DNA from 2 places in the Myceligenerans halotolerans genome. Region 1 is predicted to be linked to the other one. Evidence: predicted binding sites of a transcription regulator. Region 1 holds the regulator's gene; the other holds the start of a gene.
What was found. Region 1 encodes Rex, which represses fermentation and respiration genes when NADH is low (regulators of the CRP and FNR family bind a similar motif). Its sites were predicted from a motif close to CTTGTGAANNNNTTCACAAG; they were not measured.
Positions count from the first base shown of each region.

Region 2: a site for Rex is predicted at 2,810-2,829, ahead of ACYVK5_RS03355 (geranylgeranyl reductase family protein). Genes of this name have one in related genera too.

Region 1 is NZ_BAAGRL010000016.1:21,002-28,850, forward strand. Features, by position in the region: gene ACYVK5_RS11925 (NCS1 family nucleobase:cation symporter-1) at 1-1,290, shown strand, start outside; gene ACYVK5_RS11930 (aspartate/glutamate racemase family protein) at 1,301-2,041, shown strand; gene ACYVK5_RS11935 (redox-sensing transcriptional repressor Rex) at 2,246-2,899, opposite strand; gene ACYVK5_RS11940 (glutaredoxin family protein) at 2,960-3,214, opposite strand; gene ACYVK5_RS11945 (HAD family hydrolase) at 3,338-4,144, shown strand; gene ACYVK5_RS11950 (potassium channel family protein) at 4,309-4,980, opposite strand; gene ACYVK5_RS11955 (TrkH family potassium uptake protein) at 5,129-6,532, opposite strand; gene ACYVK5_RS11960 (acetoin utilization protein AcuC) at 6,703-7,849, shown strand, end outside.
Region 2 is NZ_BAAGRL010000006.1:18,525-26,373, reverse strand. Features, by position in the region: gene ACYVK5_RS03370 (NADH-quinone oxidoreductase subunit C) at 1-327, opposite strand, end outside; gene ACYVK5_RS03365 (NuoB/complex I 20 kDa subunit family protein) at 423-974, opposite strand; gene ACYVK5_RS03360 (NADH-quinone oxidoreductase subunit A) at 1,076-1,435, opposite strand; gene ACYVK5_RS03355 (geranylgeranyl reductase family protein) at 1,458-2,762, opposite strand; gene ACYVK5_RS03350 (lantibiotic dehydratase) at 3,337-6,318, shown strand; gene ACYVK5_RS03345 (lanthionine synthetase C family protein) at 6,315-7,556, shown strand; gene fxlM (methyltransferase, FxLD system) at 7,567-7,849, opposite strand, start outside.

The DNA of each region.
Region 1 (7,849 bases):
CGGGCCGTCTTCGGCGTCAAGGGCGCCAACATCCCCGCGATCATCCGCGGGCTCATCGCGGTCGCCTGGTACGGCGTCCAGACGTTCCTCGCGGCCCAGTCGCTGAACATCGTCTTCCTCAAGTTCATCCCCGCCGCCGAGGCGCTCGTCGCGCCGTCGTTCCTCGGCCTCAGCGCGCTGGGCTGGATCTCGTACGCGATCCTCTGGCTCGCCCAGGCCGCCGTCTTCTGGAACGGGATGGAGACCATCCGCCGGTTCATCGACTGGGCCGGCCCCGCCGTCTACGTCGTCATGATCGTGCTCGCCGGCTACATGGTCTCCCAGGCCGGCTGGTCGAACATCAGCCTGAGCCTCGCCGAGGGCGAGCCGCTCGGCGGGTGGGCGCAGGTCGGCGTGTTCTGCACGGCCGTCGCCATCGTGGTCTCCTACTTCTCCGGGCCGATGCTGAACTTCGGCGACTTCGCGCGGTACGGCCGCTCGTTCAGCGCCGTCAAGAAGGGCAACCTCCTCGGCCTGCCCGTGAACTTCCTGTTCTTCTCGCTGCTCACGGTCATCACGGCGTCCGCCACCATCCCCGTCTTCGGCGAGCTCATCACCGACCCCATCCACACGGTCGAGCGGATCGACACCCCGTTCGCGATCCTCCTGGGCGGCCTGACCTTCGTCACCGCCACGGTCGGCATCAACATCGTCGCCAACTTCATCTCGCCCGCATTCGACTTCTCCAACGTGGCGCCGCAGAAGATCAGCTGGCGCATGGGCGGGATGATCGCCGCCGTCGGCTCCGTGATCCTGCTGCCCTGGAACTGGTACGACGACGCCGACGCGATCCACTACACGCTCGGCGTGCTCGGCGCGCTGATCGGGCCGCTGTTCGGCATCCTCATCGCCGGGTACTACGTCGCCGCCCGCCAGCGCATCCGGGTCGACGACATGTACACGATGTCCGAGGGCGGCACCTACTGGTACCAGAACGGCTACAACCGCAACGGCGTGCTGGCGGTCCTCATGGCCGGTGTCCCCACCGTCCTGCTGGGCGTGCTGCCCAAGCTGCTGGCGGACCTCGGCTGGTACGACATCTCCTGGATCGGCAACTTCACCTGGTTCATCGGCTGCGGCCTGGGCTTCGCGGTGTTCTGGGCACTGGAGCGCCGCAACCCGCAGGTCCCGTCGTTCGACGACGCCGCCGAGGGCGTGAGCGACGGCGCGACTGGTGCCACGGGCGGCACGACCGAGGCCGCCGACAGCGCGGGCGCTACCACCGACGGCGCGGCCGGGGCCACCGCGTGAGGCGGCGCCCATGCTGATCCGGGTGATCAACCCCAACACCTCCCGGGCGATGACCGACAAGATCGGCCGCACCGCCCGGGAGGTGGCAGGTCCCGGGGTCGACGTCGTCGCGGCGTGCCCGGCCCCGGGCGCCGGGCCGGCCGCGGTCGAGAGCCACACCGACGAGGCCTGGGCCGCCCTGACCGTGGCGCGCGACGTCGCGGACGCGCGGGCCGACGGATTCGTCGTCGCCTGCTTCGGCGACCCGGGGGTCGACGCCGCACGCGAGCTCACCGCAGGACCCGTCATCGGCATCGCCGAGGCCGCGATGCACGTCGCCACCCTCTCGGGACGCACGTTCGCCGTCGTCACCACGCTGTCCCGGACGCTGGGCCGGGCTCACGACCTCGTCAGGCGCCACGGCTTCGAGGACGCGTGCGTCGCGTCCTACGCCGCGAACGTCCCCGTCCTGGACCTGGAGGAGCCCGGGTCGGCCGCCCGCGAGGTCATCACGGAGCTCGGCGAGCGAGCGGTCCGCGTCGACGGAGCCGACACCGTCGTCCTCGGCTGCGCGGGCATGACGGACCTCTGCGCGGACCTCACCGAACGCGTCGGCGTCCCCGTGATCGACGGCGTCGCGGCCGCCGTCGGGCTCGTCGCCGGAATGGTCCGCATGGGCGTGGGAACCAGCAAGCGCGACGAGTACGCCTCTCCGCCCCGCCCGCCCGCGAGCGCGGCGACACCGGCCGGCGGGCCGGTCCGTCTCATCTGATCGACGACACGGTCGGCAGCCGGCCACCGATTTGCGGGCCACCGGCCACCGCCGACCACGCCATCTTGCGTGGTGGTTACGCTCCCATCACACAAAATGGCGTGGTCGCCAGCCGGGGCCGTCCGATGGCGCGGTCGCCAACCGCATCGCCGCCTGCCCTCCGAGGCACCCGCCCACCCAGGGCGGGCCCGGGAGCCGGCCCGCTCAGTCCGCCGCGCCGGCCGCCCTGGCCGCCGCGTGGAAAGCCAGGATCTGGAGCTCGCCGCCGACGTCGACCGAGCGGACCACGACGTCGTCCGGGACCTGCAGCGCCGTCGGCGCGAAGTTCAGGATCTCCCGCACGCCCGCCGCGACAACCTTCTCGGCGACGCCCTGCGCCACCCCTCCGGGGGTCGCGAGCACCACCATGGAGACGCGCCGTTCGGCGATCACCGCGGCCAGGCCGGCGACGTCGTCCACCCTGATTCCCGCGACCTCGGTCCCCACCACGTCCGGGGAGGCGTCCAGCAGCGCCGCGACCTGGAATCCCCGCTGCGCGTAGCCGGAGTAGTTCGCGAGCGCGTGGCCGAGGTTCCCGATCCCGACGATCGCCAGCCGGTGCTCGGACTCGAGCCCCAGGGCTCCCTTGATGTAGTCGGCCAGCGACTGGACGTCGTACCCCACGCCTCGGGTGCCGAACGAGCCCAGGAACGACAGGTCCTTGCGCAGTTGCGCCGATCCCACGCCGGCCCGCTCGGCCAGCTCCGACGAGGACGTCAGCAGGACGCCCTCGTCCGCCAGGTCTCGCAGGGCACGCAAGTAGTAGGGCAGGCGACCGACGGTCGCCGCCGGGACAGCGTTCTCGCTGAGTTCGGCCACGCGGCTCGCTCCTTTCCCGGGACGACGACGTCAGCCGGGCTCGCTCCTTCGCTCGTCAGATCATGCCAGGAGACGGGCCAGTCGTGCGGGATCGATACGCCAGAATCCCTGCTGCACACCGTCCACCTCCACGACCGGCACGTACTCCCCGTACTTCGCGGTGAGAGCCTCCGCCTCGGGCCCGTCGGAGATGTCCACCTCACGCCACCCGGCGCCGGTGTCCGCCGTGACGGCCTCGACGACGGCACGGGCCGCGTCGCACAGATGGCAGGACGGCCGGGAGTACAGGACGACGCGGGCATCGGAGGTGGTCACGACCAGAGCCTACGACGACGGCCGCCGGCGTGGTGCCGAGCCCGCGCGCCGGGCGGATGGCAGGGTCCCAGGGCCGTCCTCACGTGCGACTCCGCACGCCCGCGCGCCGATAGAGTGAGGCGCATGTCGTCGACGCAGCCCGCATCCGCCACCGCGGCATTCTTCGACGTCGACAACACGATCATTCGCGGTGCGAGCGCGTTCCACCTGGCGCGAGCCGCCTACCAGCGGGGATTCTTCCGGACCCGTGACCTGCTGCGCTTCGGCTTCATCCAGGCGCGCTACCTGCTGTTCGGCGAGAACCGGGAGCAGATCGACGAGGTGCGCAACCGGGCCCTCGAACTGATCGCCGGCCGCACCGTCGCCGAGGTCACCACCCTCGGCGAGGAGGTCTACGACACCGTTCTCTCCCTGCGGATCTTCCCGGGAACCCGCCGGCTCCTGGAGGAGCACCTCGCCGCGGGACACCAGGTGTGGCTCATCACGGCGACGCCCGTCGAGATCGCCGAGCTCATCGCGCGCCGCCTCGGCGCAACCGGGGCGCTCGGTACCGTCACCGCGCACGAGGACGGGTTCTACACCGGCCGGCTGGTCGGCGACCTCATGCACGGCGCGGCCAAGGCGGCCGCCGTCCGCGAGCTCGCCGAGGCCCGGGACATCGACCTGACGGCGAGCTACGCCTACGGCGACTCGCTCAACGACCTGCCGATGATGAACGCCGTGGGGCATCCCTGCCCGATCAACCCCGACATCCGCCTGCGCCACCACGCACAGGACGTGGGCTGGCCCATCCGCGAGTTCCGCGGCCGCCCGCAGCGCCTGGCCGGCCGGGGCGTCCGCACGGCGTCATGGGCGGGAGCGGCATGGGTGTTCGGGCTGGTGATCCGCGCGCTCCGCCGCCGCATCCGCGGCCGCACCTTCCGCGACTGACTGTGCTTTCCGGAGCCGCCGGGCTCAGCCCTGCGGGCGCTCCTACGTCGCGTCCTCGGTCTTCGCAACCTGTCCGGCGGCCCGGGACCGGTTGCGTCGAGCGGTCACGCTGACGCCCATGGCTAGCAACACCTCGCATGGATCCAGCAGGCACGCCGGGTGCGTCAGGGTCTGGCCGCGAAGCGTTCCAGGAGTTCCGCGTGGCCCGAGCAGACCAGGAGGTCGTTCGCCGAGACGCGCGTCTCCGGGGTCGCGTAGAAGAAGTCCTGGCCCGGAGACTTCACGCCCATCACCGTGATCCCGTACTTCCGCCGGATGTTCGACTGGGCCAGCGTGAAGCCCTGCATCTCCTTCGGCGGCCGCATCTTGACGATCGTGAAGCCGTCCTCGATCTCGATGTAGTCGAGCAGCTTGCCGCTGACCAGGTGCGCTACCCGTGCGCCGGCGTCGGCCTCGGGGAAGACGACGTGATGGGCGCCGATCCGCGTGAGGATGCGGCCGTGCTCCGCGGAGATCGCCTTCGCCCAGATCTGCGGCGTGCCCAGATCGACGAGGTTCGCGGTGATCAGCACGGACGCCTCCAGTGACGACCCGACGCCCACGACCGCCGCCCCGAAGTCCTTCGCGCCGAGCTGCTCGAGCGCCTCGGGGTTCGAGGCGTCGGCCTCCACGAGCGGGATGCGGCCGGACCACTGCGCCACCAGCGCCTGGTCCTTCTCCACCGCGAGCACGTCCTCGCCCAGCCGGTCCATCGTCGTCGCGAGCGACGAGCCGAACCTGCCCAGCCCGATGACGAGCACGCCGGCCTCGCGGGCCGGCCCCTTCTTCTCCGCCACGGTGTTCCCTCTCCTTTTTCTCCCGCTGATCACGCGAACAGCGGCTCGTGCGACCACCCGGTCACCCGGTCAGCCCGGCCCCGGTTCCGCTCCGGCGGCGACGTCGTTCACCGGTTCCCCGGTTCCCGTCCTGCGCCGTGACTCCGCCTCACCCGATGATCGGCCGTTCCTCGGGGAAGCGTATGATGCGACGCCGATCCCGGAGCGCCAGCGCGGCCGCGAACGTGATACCTCCGGTGCGCCCGACGAACATCAGGGCACTCAGAAGATACTTGGCCGCGTCGGGAAGCTCGGCGGTGATCCCGGTGGACAGGCCCACCGTCGCGTACGCGGACAGGGACTCGAACAGGACACGGCTCAGCGGGAAGTCGGTGATGTGCAGGAGTGTGACGCTACTGAGCATCACCACCGTGGCGCCGAAGAACGTCACGCCGAGCGCGAGGCGCAGGATGTCGGACGGGATCCGGCGCCCGTAGGCGTCGATGTCGCGGTCGCCACGCGCCTCGGCGACGATGGCCAGGAGGATCACCGCCAGCGTGGTCACCTTGATACCGCCGGCCGTCGACGCCGACCCGCCGCCCACGAACATCAGCGCGTCCGTGACCAGCCACGTCGACTCCTCCATTGCGCCGATGTCGACCGTGTTGAAGCCGCCGGACCGCGGCATCACCCCGGCGAACAGCGCCGCAAGGATCTTGCCCGGCCAGTCCAGCGGGCCGAGCGTGTCCGGGTTGCGCCACTCCAGCAGCCCGATCACCACCGAGCCGACCACCAGCAGCGCCACGCTCGTCATCAGCGTGAGCTTCGAGTGCAGCGTCAGCCGCAGGCCCCAGCGCCTGCCGAGCCCGCGGCTGCGCCCCTCGCGCAGCGCCCGGTACAGGTTGAGGATCACCGGGAACCCCAGCGAGCCGATGAACACTCCGAGGGCCACGGGCAGGACCAACCCCCAGTCGCCGACGTGCGGCATCAGGCCCTCCGCGGTCGGGATGAAGCCCGCGTTGTTGAACGCCGAGATGCCGTAGAAGAGCGAGTGCCACACCGCGGTGCCGAAGTGTTCGTCGATGACGAGGAAGCGGGGGACGAGCAGCGACGCGATCGCCAGCTCCAGCGTCGTGGCCGCCACGATGATGGTGCGGACCAGCGACCCCACCTCGCCGAGCTTGCTGGTCTTCGTCTCCGACGCCGTCAGCAGCCGCTGGGTCAGCCCGATCCGCCGGGAGACCACCATCCCGATGATCGACGCGATCGTCATGATCCCCAGGCCGCCCACCTTGATGCCCGCGAGGATCACGATCTGCCCGTACAGCGACCAGTACGTGGCGGTGTCCTGCACCACGAGCCCGGTGATGCACACCGCCGAAACGGCCGTGAACAGCGCATCCACGAACTCTGCCGAGGTTCCGGACGCCGTCGCCCAGGGCGCGAGCAGCAGCACGGTGAACACCGCGATGACGGCACCGAACACCACGATCGCCAGCCGGGCAGGGCTGTGCCGGGCGACCTCGTCCACCATCTCCCGGAGCGCGTACAGTCGCGCACGCAGCAACCTCATCGCCGTGCCCGTCCTCCTCGAATCGTCACGCGCCTCCGGCGCTGATGGGACCCTATCCCCGCGACGGCGGTGTCGGGCGCATTCCGCCCGGCGGCGCACGGACCGGATCGCCGGACGCAACGCGACGAACGAGTGGATGCCGAAGCAACGATCTCGGCTACCGTGGACGCGTGCACCGCGCCCGCCTCGCCTGGAGCCCGGAACTCCTGGAGTACGACTTCGGGCCCGGCCATCCCATGGCCCCCGTCCGGCTCGACCTGACGATGCGGCTCATTCGTGCCCTCGGTCTCCTGGAACTCCCGGCTCTCGAGCTCGTGGACGCCGCTCCCGCCTCCGACAGCATTCTGCGCACCGTGCACGACGACGACTACCTCGCGGCGGTCAAGCGCGCGTCGACGACCCTCGAACCCGACCCGCTCCGCGGCCTCGGCACCGAGGACGACCCCCTGTTCCTCGGCATGCATGACGCCGCCGCGCGCCAGGTCGGCGGATCGGTGTCCCTCGCCGAGGCCGTCTGGCGTGGTGAGATCAGCCACGGCGTCAACGTGGCGGGCGGCATGCACCATGCGCAGCGGGGAGCCGCTGCGGGCTTCTGCATCTACAACGACGCCGCCGCCGCGATCCAGCGGCTCCTCGACCTCGGCGCGGACCGGGTCGCGTACATCGACCTCGACGCCCACCACGGCGACGGCGTCGAGGCCATCTTCTGGGAGGACCCCCGCGTACTGACCGTGTCCGTGCACCAGGACGGCCGGACGCTGTTCCCCGGCACCGGCTACCCCGGCGACGTCGGCGGCGGGCGCGGCGAGGGCACGGCAGTGAACATCCCGCTGCCGCCCGGGACACATGGTGCGGAATGGTTGCGCGCCGTCGACGCCGTCGTGCCGGCCGTGGTCCGGGAGCACCGGCCCGATGTCGTCGTGTCCCAGCACGGCTGCGACGCGCACGGCAACGACCCGCTCTCCCATCTCGACGTCGACGTCGACGCGCAACGCACGGCACAGCAGTGGGTGCACGCCCTGGCTCACGAACTGGCCGGCGGGCGGTGGCTCGCGCTGGGTGGCGGCGGGTACGCGGTGGTCGACGTCGTCCCCCTCGCCTGGGCGTCCCTCGTGGCCGAGGCCGCCCACGCACCGCTCGCGGCCGGGATGCCCCTTCCGGCCGACTGGCGCGCGGTGGCCCTCGCCATCTCGGAGATCGAGCCGGCCAGGAGGCTCGGGTCGGCCGAGCCCGTCGTGTGGCGCCCCTGGAAGGACGGCTGGGACCCGGCCGACCCGATCGACCGCGCCGTCCAGGCCACCCGCAAGGCGGTCTTCC
Region 2 (7,849 bases), on a different contig from region 1:
GGCCACGTTCAGCGTCAGTTCCGCCTGCGGCGCCTCGGGCGAGTCGGCGCCGTGCAGGTCCACGACCACCTTCTCGATCGCCGCGTCGGGGTCGACGCCGTCCTCGCGGAGCACCTCGGTCAGCACGTCCACGACCCGGTCGAACCAGCTCCCGTACGGGCGCGACGACGCACCGGGCAACGCCACGGGCCGCACCAGGCCGCCGTACCCCGACGTATCGCCGGAGTCGTGCGCGCCGAACATGCCGTGCCGGACCTCGACAACCTCGAGGGGCGAGCCGACGCGTTCCAGATCACTCGGTTCGCCGCCGGCACCCGACCCGGGCAGGCCCGTGCCCTGCGCCGCCTTGTCCTGGATGGCCCTGCCCTGCGCCGCCTTGTCGAGCGCCGCGTCGTCCTGGGGAACCTTGTCCTTCTCCTCGCTCACCGCAGCAGCCCCTTCTGCTCGAAGGTCGGTGTCGCCTCCATGGCGGCGGCCTCGGCCGCGCGTGCCGCCTCGAGCCGATTCGCACCGAGCGGGGCGTTCTGGACCTGGTGGTGCAGCGCGAGGATCGCGTTGATCAGCATCTCCGGGCGCGGCGGACAGCCGGGCAGATAGATGTCGACCGGGATCACGTGGTCCACGCCCTGCACGATCGCGTAGTTGTTGAACATCCCGCCCGACGACGCGCACACGCCCATGGAGAGCACCCACTTGGGCTCGCTCATCTGGTCGTAGACCTGACGCACGACCGGCGCCATCTTCTGGCTGACCCGCCCTGCCACGATCATCAGGTCGGCCTGGCGCGGCGACGCACGAAAGACCTCCATGCCGAAGCGCGACAGGTCGTAGCGCGGTGCGCCCGCGGCCATCATCTCGATGGCGCAGCAGGCCAGGCCGAACGTCACCGGCCACATCGACGCCTTGCGCATGTATCCGGCGAAGTCCTCGATCGTCGTCAGGAGGAATCCCGACGGCGCTTCCTCGACACCCATGTCTCCTCCTTCTCAGTGCCCCTGGCTGACATTTCCTCGTGCTTGCTCCGGGCGGCTGTCTCGCACCTCGGCAGCCGCCCTCGCTGCGCCCTTCGTCAATGTCATACCCAGTCGAACCCGCCGCGGCGCCACTCGTAGACGAACGGGACGGTGATGAGCGCCAGGAAGGCGAACATCGCGACCAGCCCGAACGTGGCGAGGGTGGTGAAGTCGACCGCCCACGGGTAGAGGAACACCACCTCGATGTCGAAGACGATGAACGTCATCGCCACCAGGTAGTACTTGATCGGCAGGCGGCCGCCGCCCAGCGCGTTCGGCGTCGGCTCGATGCCGCACTCGTAGGCGTCGAGCTTGGCGCGGTTGTAGCGCTTCGGGCCGATGACCGCACTCGCCGCGACACCGCCCAGCGCGAGCACCGCCCCGATCCCCATGAGGATCAGGATGGGGAGATAGGGATTCATGCCGTTCCCCTCTGGAGTTCCTTCACGAGCTTGGTACCACCTTCGTCATGCCGGCGATGGTGCGGTCGATCCAGTCGCCGCCGCTCGGCTCGTAGCAGTCGGACAAGAGTTTGAGGACGAACTGCATCACGACCTTGCGCGGCAGTCCGTACTTCACGCAGGCCCGCATGACCTGCGGGTGCTCGATGAGCCGCACGAACCAGCGGCCCAGGGTGTAGTAGCCGCCCAGGTCCGCGCGCATGCGGTCGGCGTACGTGGCCAGGGCCGCCTCGCGCGCGGCGTCCGTCGACTTGTGGCGGGCCGCGGCGATCGCCTCGGCGGCGACGCGCCCGGCCTGCAGACCGTAGGCGATGCCCTCGCCGTTGAACGGGGACACCATGCCGGCGGCGTCGCCCGCGAGGAGCAGACCGTCGGCGTACAGCGGACCACGGTTGAAGCCCATCGGGAGCGCGGCGCCGCGGACCTTGCCGGTGGCCGCCTCAGGGCTGATCTCCCAGCCCTCCGGGGCGGAGTGGGTGAGCCAGGTGTCCTGGAGCGCCCGGTAGTCGATCCCGGCCCGGGACTGCCGCGCCGGCGTGCTGTGCACGCTGCCCAGGCCGACGTTCGCGGTGCCGTCGCCGAGCGGGAACACCCAGCCGTAGCCGGGCAGCAGGTCGGAGCGGCCGGGCTCGCCGGACCACAGCTCCAGGTGCGACTCCATGAACGGGTCGGTGTGCCGCGGCGTCGTGTAGTACGCGCGGACCGCGGTCCCCATGGGCCGGTCGTCACGACGCATCCGCCCGACGCCGGTCGCCAGGCGCGAGCTCACACCGTCGGTCGCGACGACGACGGGCGCTCGGAACGTTCGCTCCGGGCCGTCCGCGCGGCCGCGGCCGTCCAGCGGCTGCGCGGTGACACCGGTGATCCGGCCGCTGCGCTCGTCGGTGACGGCGCCGGTGACCTTGGTGCCGGTGAGGAGCTTGGCGCCGCTCGCCTGCGCGTGCTGGGCGAGGGTGTGGTCCAGCGCCATGCGGGCGCGGGCCATGCCGTAGCCGGGGTACGCCGTGAGGTCCGGCCAGTCGAGCTCCCAGGAGCGGCCCGTGGCGTGTACGCGGAGGCCGCGGTTGCGGATCCAGCCGTCGCGCTCGTCGGTGTCGACACCCATCCGGACCAGTTCCGAGACCGCGCGGGGGGTCAGCCCGTCGCCGCAGATCTTGTCGCGGGGGAACTCGGCCTTCTCGAGCAGGAGCACGTCGAGACCTGCGGACGCGCACCAATGCGCGGTGGACGAGCCGGCCGGGCCGGCGCCCACCACGATGACATCAGCGTCGTTGTCACGATGCTTCACGTGCTCACCCCCGATTGTGAACTCGCTGCTGGGTGTCAGGACAGGTCCTTGTGAACCCTGTCACAACACGGCCACCCTAGCCACACGAGACGGACATTGGGTAGCAAGGCGAACCTAACTTCGGGCGGTGATCCGCGTCACCGCGATGCGATGGGGCGGCGGCATGCTGCCGAGCAATGCTGGTGACGCGAGACACGGCCGTGTGATTGGTTGACTACCAACGAGCCCTCTGGGACTCGCCAGGATGACTTGCGGTGCTGCCACCGTTGCCCTTCGGGGATCTGCTCCTGGGGTCCCAGAGGGCTCGTCGCTGTCCAGTACCACCATCAGGCCAGGAAGATGCCTGATGGATGCTCTGTTCATGTGGGCTCAGTGCGGATTGGATGGTTCTCGACCACCGTCCTGACCAGCCGAAAGGGCTACCTATGACCGATCGCGTCACGGTCTTGGACCGCATGACAGCCGACCTGTTCGACTTCGACCTGAAGTCAGTGCCGGTGCCTGACATCAAGGGGCTGAACACAACGACCGACTGCACCGACGACGGCTGTACGAAGACTTGCACAAGCCGGGGATGCTCCAAGACCTGCAATTGCCCGACGACGGCCTGCACGAAGAAGGGCTGTTGACGGTCGTGGCACAGTCGCGACCGTTCGTCTGGATGCGGGAGTTTCCCGTGTTGGCACGGGTGCCCCTCCTTCCGGTGGAGTCGGACGGGACGACCTCGTCCGGCTCCACGGATGGAGACGTACTCTCCGAAGCTGTGCGTTTTGCGTCGCGTTACACGGGAGATGCGGTGCGCGGCGGCACTCCCATGACTCCCCGGCTTGCGCAGACGCTGCGAGCGTACGATCGCCGTGCCCGGACGCGACCAACGCCACGCGGTGTGTTCGCCGGGGTTCAGGTAGCCGATGTGGTCGGTGAAGACCAGCGCACAAGATTGTCACTCGGCTCTTCGCATCGGGTGCACACGACACCGAGTGCGGGATGGCTGGTCTCCGTCGCTGATCGGGTGATGTCGTTGCCCGGAGTGCTGGACCGCCTGACGCTCTCGGCCAGCAACTTGGTCGTTCGACGGGGAGACTGCTTCGAACACGAACGCATCGCCGAGGCCGGGGACAACGTTCCGGAGCGGGTGACGATTCGCGCCACGCCCGCGGCCAGCCTGATCCTCGCGCGATGTCAAAGCGGCGCGCGGCTGCGCGATCTCATCGCGACGGTTCAGCGCGAGTGGCCGTCGGTCCCGGAGCAGATCGTCCGGGATGCTGTACTGACGATGGTCAGCGGGGGCTTCCTGCTGACTGACCTGCTGCCCGAGCGCATCAATGATGCCCCCCTCCGGCACATGCTGACGAAGCTCCCCGTGGCAGCTCCGATGCGAGACGCCCTTGCCGCGATACGTGACGCACTGGTTCGTGCCGACGAGTACCCTCCCGGTGACCGCGAGCGTCTGGCGGCGCTGGACGCCGCACGACTGGCCTGTGACAACGTCGTGCGGGTCGAGAGCCCGATCACCTCCGACACCGCGGTGGATGCCGACGTCGTCGTACCTGAGTCCTTGATGCACGATGCGGCAGAAGCTGTCGGCCTGTTGTGGCGGATCGGACATACGTTGCCGGTCCTGAGCGGCTATCACGACCGCTTCGTGAGCAGATACGGCACGGGCCGTGCCGTACCGCTGCTCGACGTCCTCGACCCGGTCGAGGGCCTCGGTGGTGTCGGGGACGAGGCAGAGATTCGCGCGGCACCGATGGAGCGCAGTCGGCTGCGGATACTGGCTGACTTGATCGCCACCGCCGTCGGAAGGGGTGAGACCGAGGTGGAGATCGATGACGCGACGATCTCCGCTCTCGAAGGACGCAGCCCCGACCGGCCGCCACCGCCACCGAGCGCGGAGATCTATGCGCGGGTGCTCGCCGCGTCCTCGGCAGATCTGGAGGCAGGGCGGTATCACCTGGCCATCGATGCGGGCGGGACGCAGGATGCCGGGTCGACGGTCGGCCGGTTTACGTCGTTGGTGAACCTGGACCACCGGGGCGTGCTCTCCCGATTGGCGAAGCCGGCACTGACCGCCGAGGTCTTGGTCCGTCCCCGCAAGCCGGAGCTGAGCACGGCGGCCGTCCCGGCGGGCTTCGCAGACACGCGGATTCCCGTAGGCGTGCCGTACAAGGACGGCGATCTCCGGCTGGACGACCTTGTTCTCACGTCCGACGGCACCCGCCTCATGCTCTGGTCCCGGTCACGGAAATGCCAGGTCGTCCCGGTGCTGTACTCGCGCGTGGGCTCGATGTACATCTCGCCCGTCGCCCGATTGCTCCAGCAGCTCGCGCTCTCGGGAACCACGCCATGGTGTGCATGGTCGTGGGGCCCGCTCGACGACACGGCGTTCCAGCCCCGCATCCGATACGGCCGGACGATCTTGTCGCCCGCGCGCTGGAGACTGGACGCCTCGGTCGTCAACGCCGCCAAGGACGACACACGATGGGACGCCGAACTTGACCGCTGGCGCGCATCGACGGTTCCGCAGCCGCCGGAGACCGTCCTCGCCGAGGAAGGCGACCGTCAACTGCCGCTCGCACTCGACCATCGCGAAGACCGCGAACTACTGCGCCGGTACGTCCGACGCGGGATGGACACCGTGATCGAGCCGCCGGGCGAGTCAGACGCGATCCAAGGCGTCATCGCGGGACCGAGTGGACGGCACCTGCTGGAACTCATCATCCCGCTGCAAGGCAACATCGAGTCCGATTCACGTCGCCTCGACGCCCCTCCGGCTGAACCGAGCGTTGAGCTGTTCGTTCCAGGTGGGGAGTGGCTGTCCCTGGCGATCCCAGCGCCGCACCAGCACCACGAGGCGATCCTCGAGCGCCTGGCCGAGGTAGCGGAGACGACGGCGGAATTCCACGATAGATGGTTCTGGCTGCGCTACGACAACGAGGCATACGGACCACATCTCCGTGTGCGCTTCCATGGCAAACCCGAACTTCTTTGTGGTCAGGTCCTCCCTACCATGTCCGCATGGTGCGCGGGCCTGGTCGCGAGCCGCCTCGCGCGGGGGCTGGTCATCGAACCCTACGAGCCGGAGGTGGTCCGATACGGCGGGCCGGAGGCGATCGAGGCCGCAGAACGAGTCTTCGAGGCAGACAGCGAGATGGTCCTCGCGACCATCGCCGCGACAGCGGACCACGAACAGCGGCTCGTCACCGCAGCCCTCACCGCAGCAGCCGTGGGCCGTTCCGTCGCCACTGGAAACGGTCTCGAAGCCGTGGGCCGCCACCAGCTCGATCGTGGCGCACGCCGTCAGGTGCACCGCCTGGTGAAGGCCGCGCGGGAACAGCAGCAAGACCACGGCCGGCCCACTGGCGCCGCTGAGCCGACGTGGCGCGCCTGGAGCAAGTCGCTGGAGACGTACCGGGATCTGGTGCCACCGGCGCGCCGAGCAGACTGTGCCTCCTCGCTGATCCACATGCACGCGAACCGGCTGCTGGGCTCGAACGACGCCGAGCGCCTCGCGCGCGTCGTAGCGGCCCAGCTGTTGGCACAGAGGGTGCAATGAACACGACAGACATCGTCTTGGCCATCGCCGAGAAGCTCACCAACCCGTCGGACGTAGCGGAGGCCGCGGGAACCGGCGTCGCGACGCTTGCCCAGGGGCTTCCAGGGACCGCGCTGCTGCACGCGAGGCTGTCACACCTCGATCCCGAGTTCGAGCAGGCTGCGACGGCGCACTGGGAACAGGCTGCCCGCCGGGCAGCTCAGGCAGAAGCGTTCGGCGGGACCTATCACGAGCTGGGTGGTCTTGCCGCGTCGCTCATCATCGGCACGCCATATCTTCCCGACCCGCAGATGCAGCAGACCGTCGTGGCCAGGGCCGTCCGCTGGACCTCCTCCTACGCGAGCCACCTGGCGGACAGGCAGCGAGCGTTTCTCGCTGCCGGCGGCTTCGGGACGCCGTGGCACATCTATGACGTCATCAGCGGCCTGGCAGGCGTCGGACGCGTCCTCCTGGCCGCGCTGAACCACGGCCACAGGGAGGCCGAGCCCGGACTACACGCCGCTTTGAACGCGCTCACGACGATGCTGGCCACCACCCGAGGACGACGTCCCGGATGGTGGGTCGACCGGGAGGTTTACTCCGAGACGCTGGACTCCGATTCGTCCGGAGCTGCCAACACCGGACTCGCCCACGGCGTAGCCGGACCGCTCGCGCTCCTGGCAGTCGCGTGCGCCGCAGGGTTCGAGGTACCACGACAGCGCGAAGCCATGGAAACGGCAGCGGGGTGGTTGTGCCGGTGGCGCACGAACGGGGAAGCGCTCTGGCCCACGCACCTGACCGGCGACGAACTCGACGCCGACTCCGCCTTGCAACGCGACGGACGCAGCGAAGCCTGGTGTTACGGAATTCCCGGAATCAGCCGGGCTCTCGACCTGGCGGGTCGCGCTTTGGGGAACGACGAACTCCGGGCCGTGGCCGTCGAGGCCATGGGCTCGCTCAGTTCACGAACCGAGCGCTGGGACGCCGAAGGCCCGACGCTCTGCCATGGCGACGCCGGGATCCTCCAGTGCGCGGGGTCCATTTGCCTACCCGTGGGCCAGATTGCCCGGATCAAGGTGCAGGCTGCCTACAGTCCCGCGCTTCGATTCGGCGTCCAGCACCACGAGGCAGGAGCGCGCCTCGACGCTCCCGGCTTCCTGACCGGAGCGGCCGGCGTCGCTCTCGCACTCTCCGAACACACGGATCTGCCGGCCGCACCGGTCATCACCGCGTGGGACGCGCTGCTGCTCCTGTCATGAACCTGGCGGGTCAGGCGTCTCCGGACGCTGCTCGCTCAGCGGTTCGGACGACGAAGGAATGGTCCGCCTTGTCGATGACGACGAGGGCGCCGTCCTCGTCTCGCGCCGAATCTTCCTTGAGGTAGGCATCGATCATCAGGTCAATCGAGTCGCCGCCGTCCTGCTGCCAGGCGGTGACCCTGTCGGCAAGCCGTTCGGCCAGGCTCGCTCCGTCGGGACCGAACCCGCAGGCACCGATCTGGAGCATCGGCATCTCATCGACACCGCCGACACGCCGCACGGTCAGGTACGCC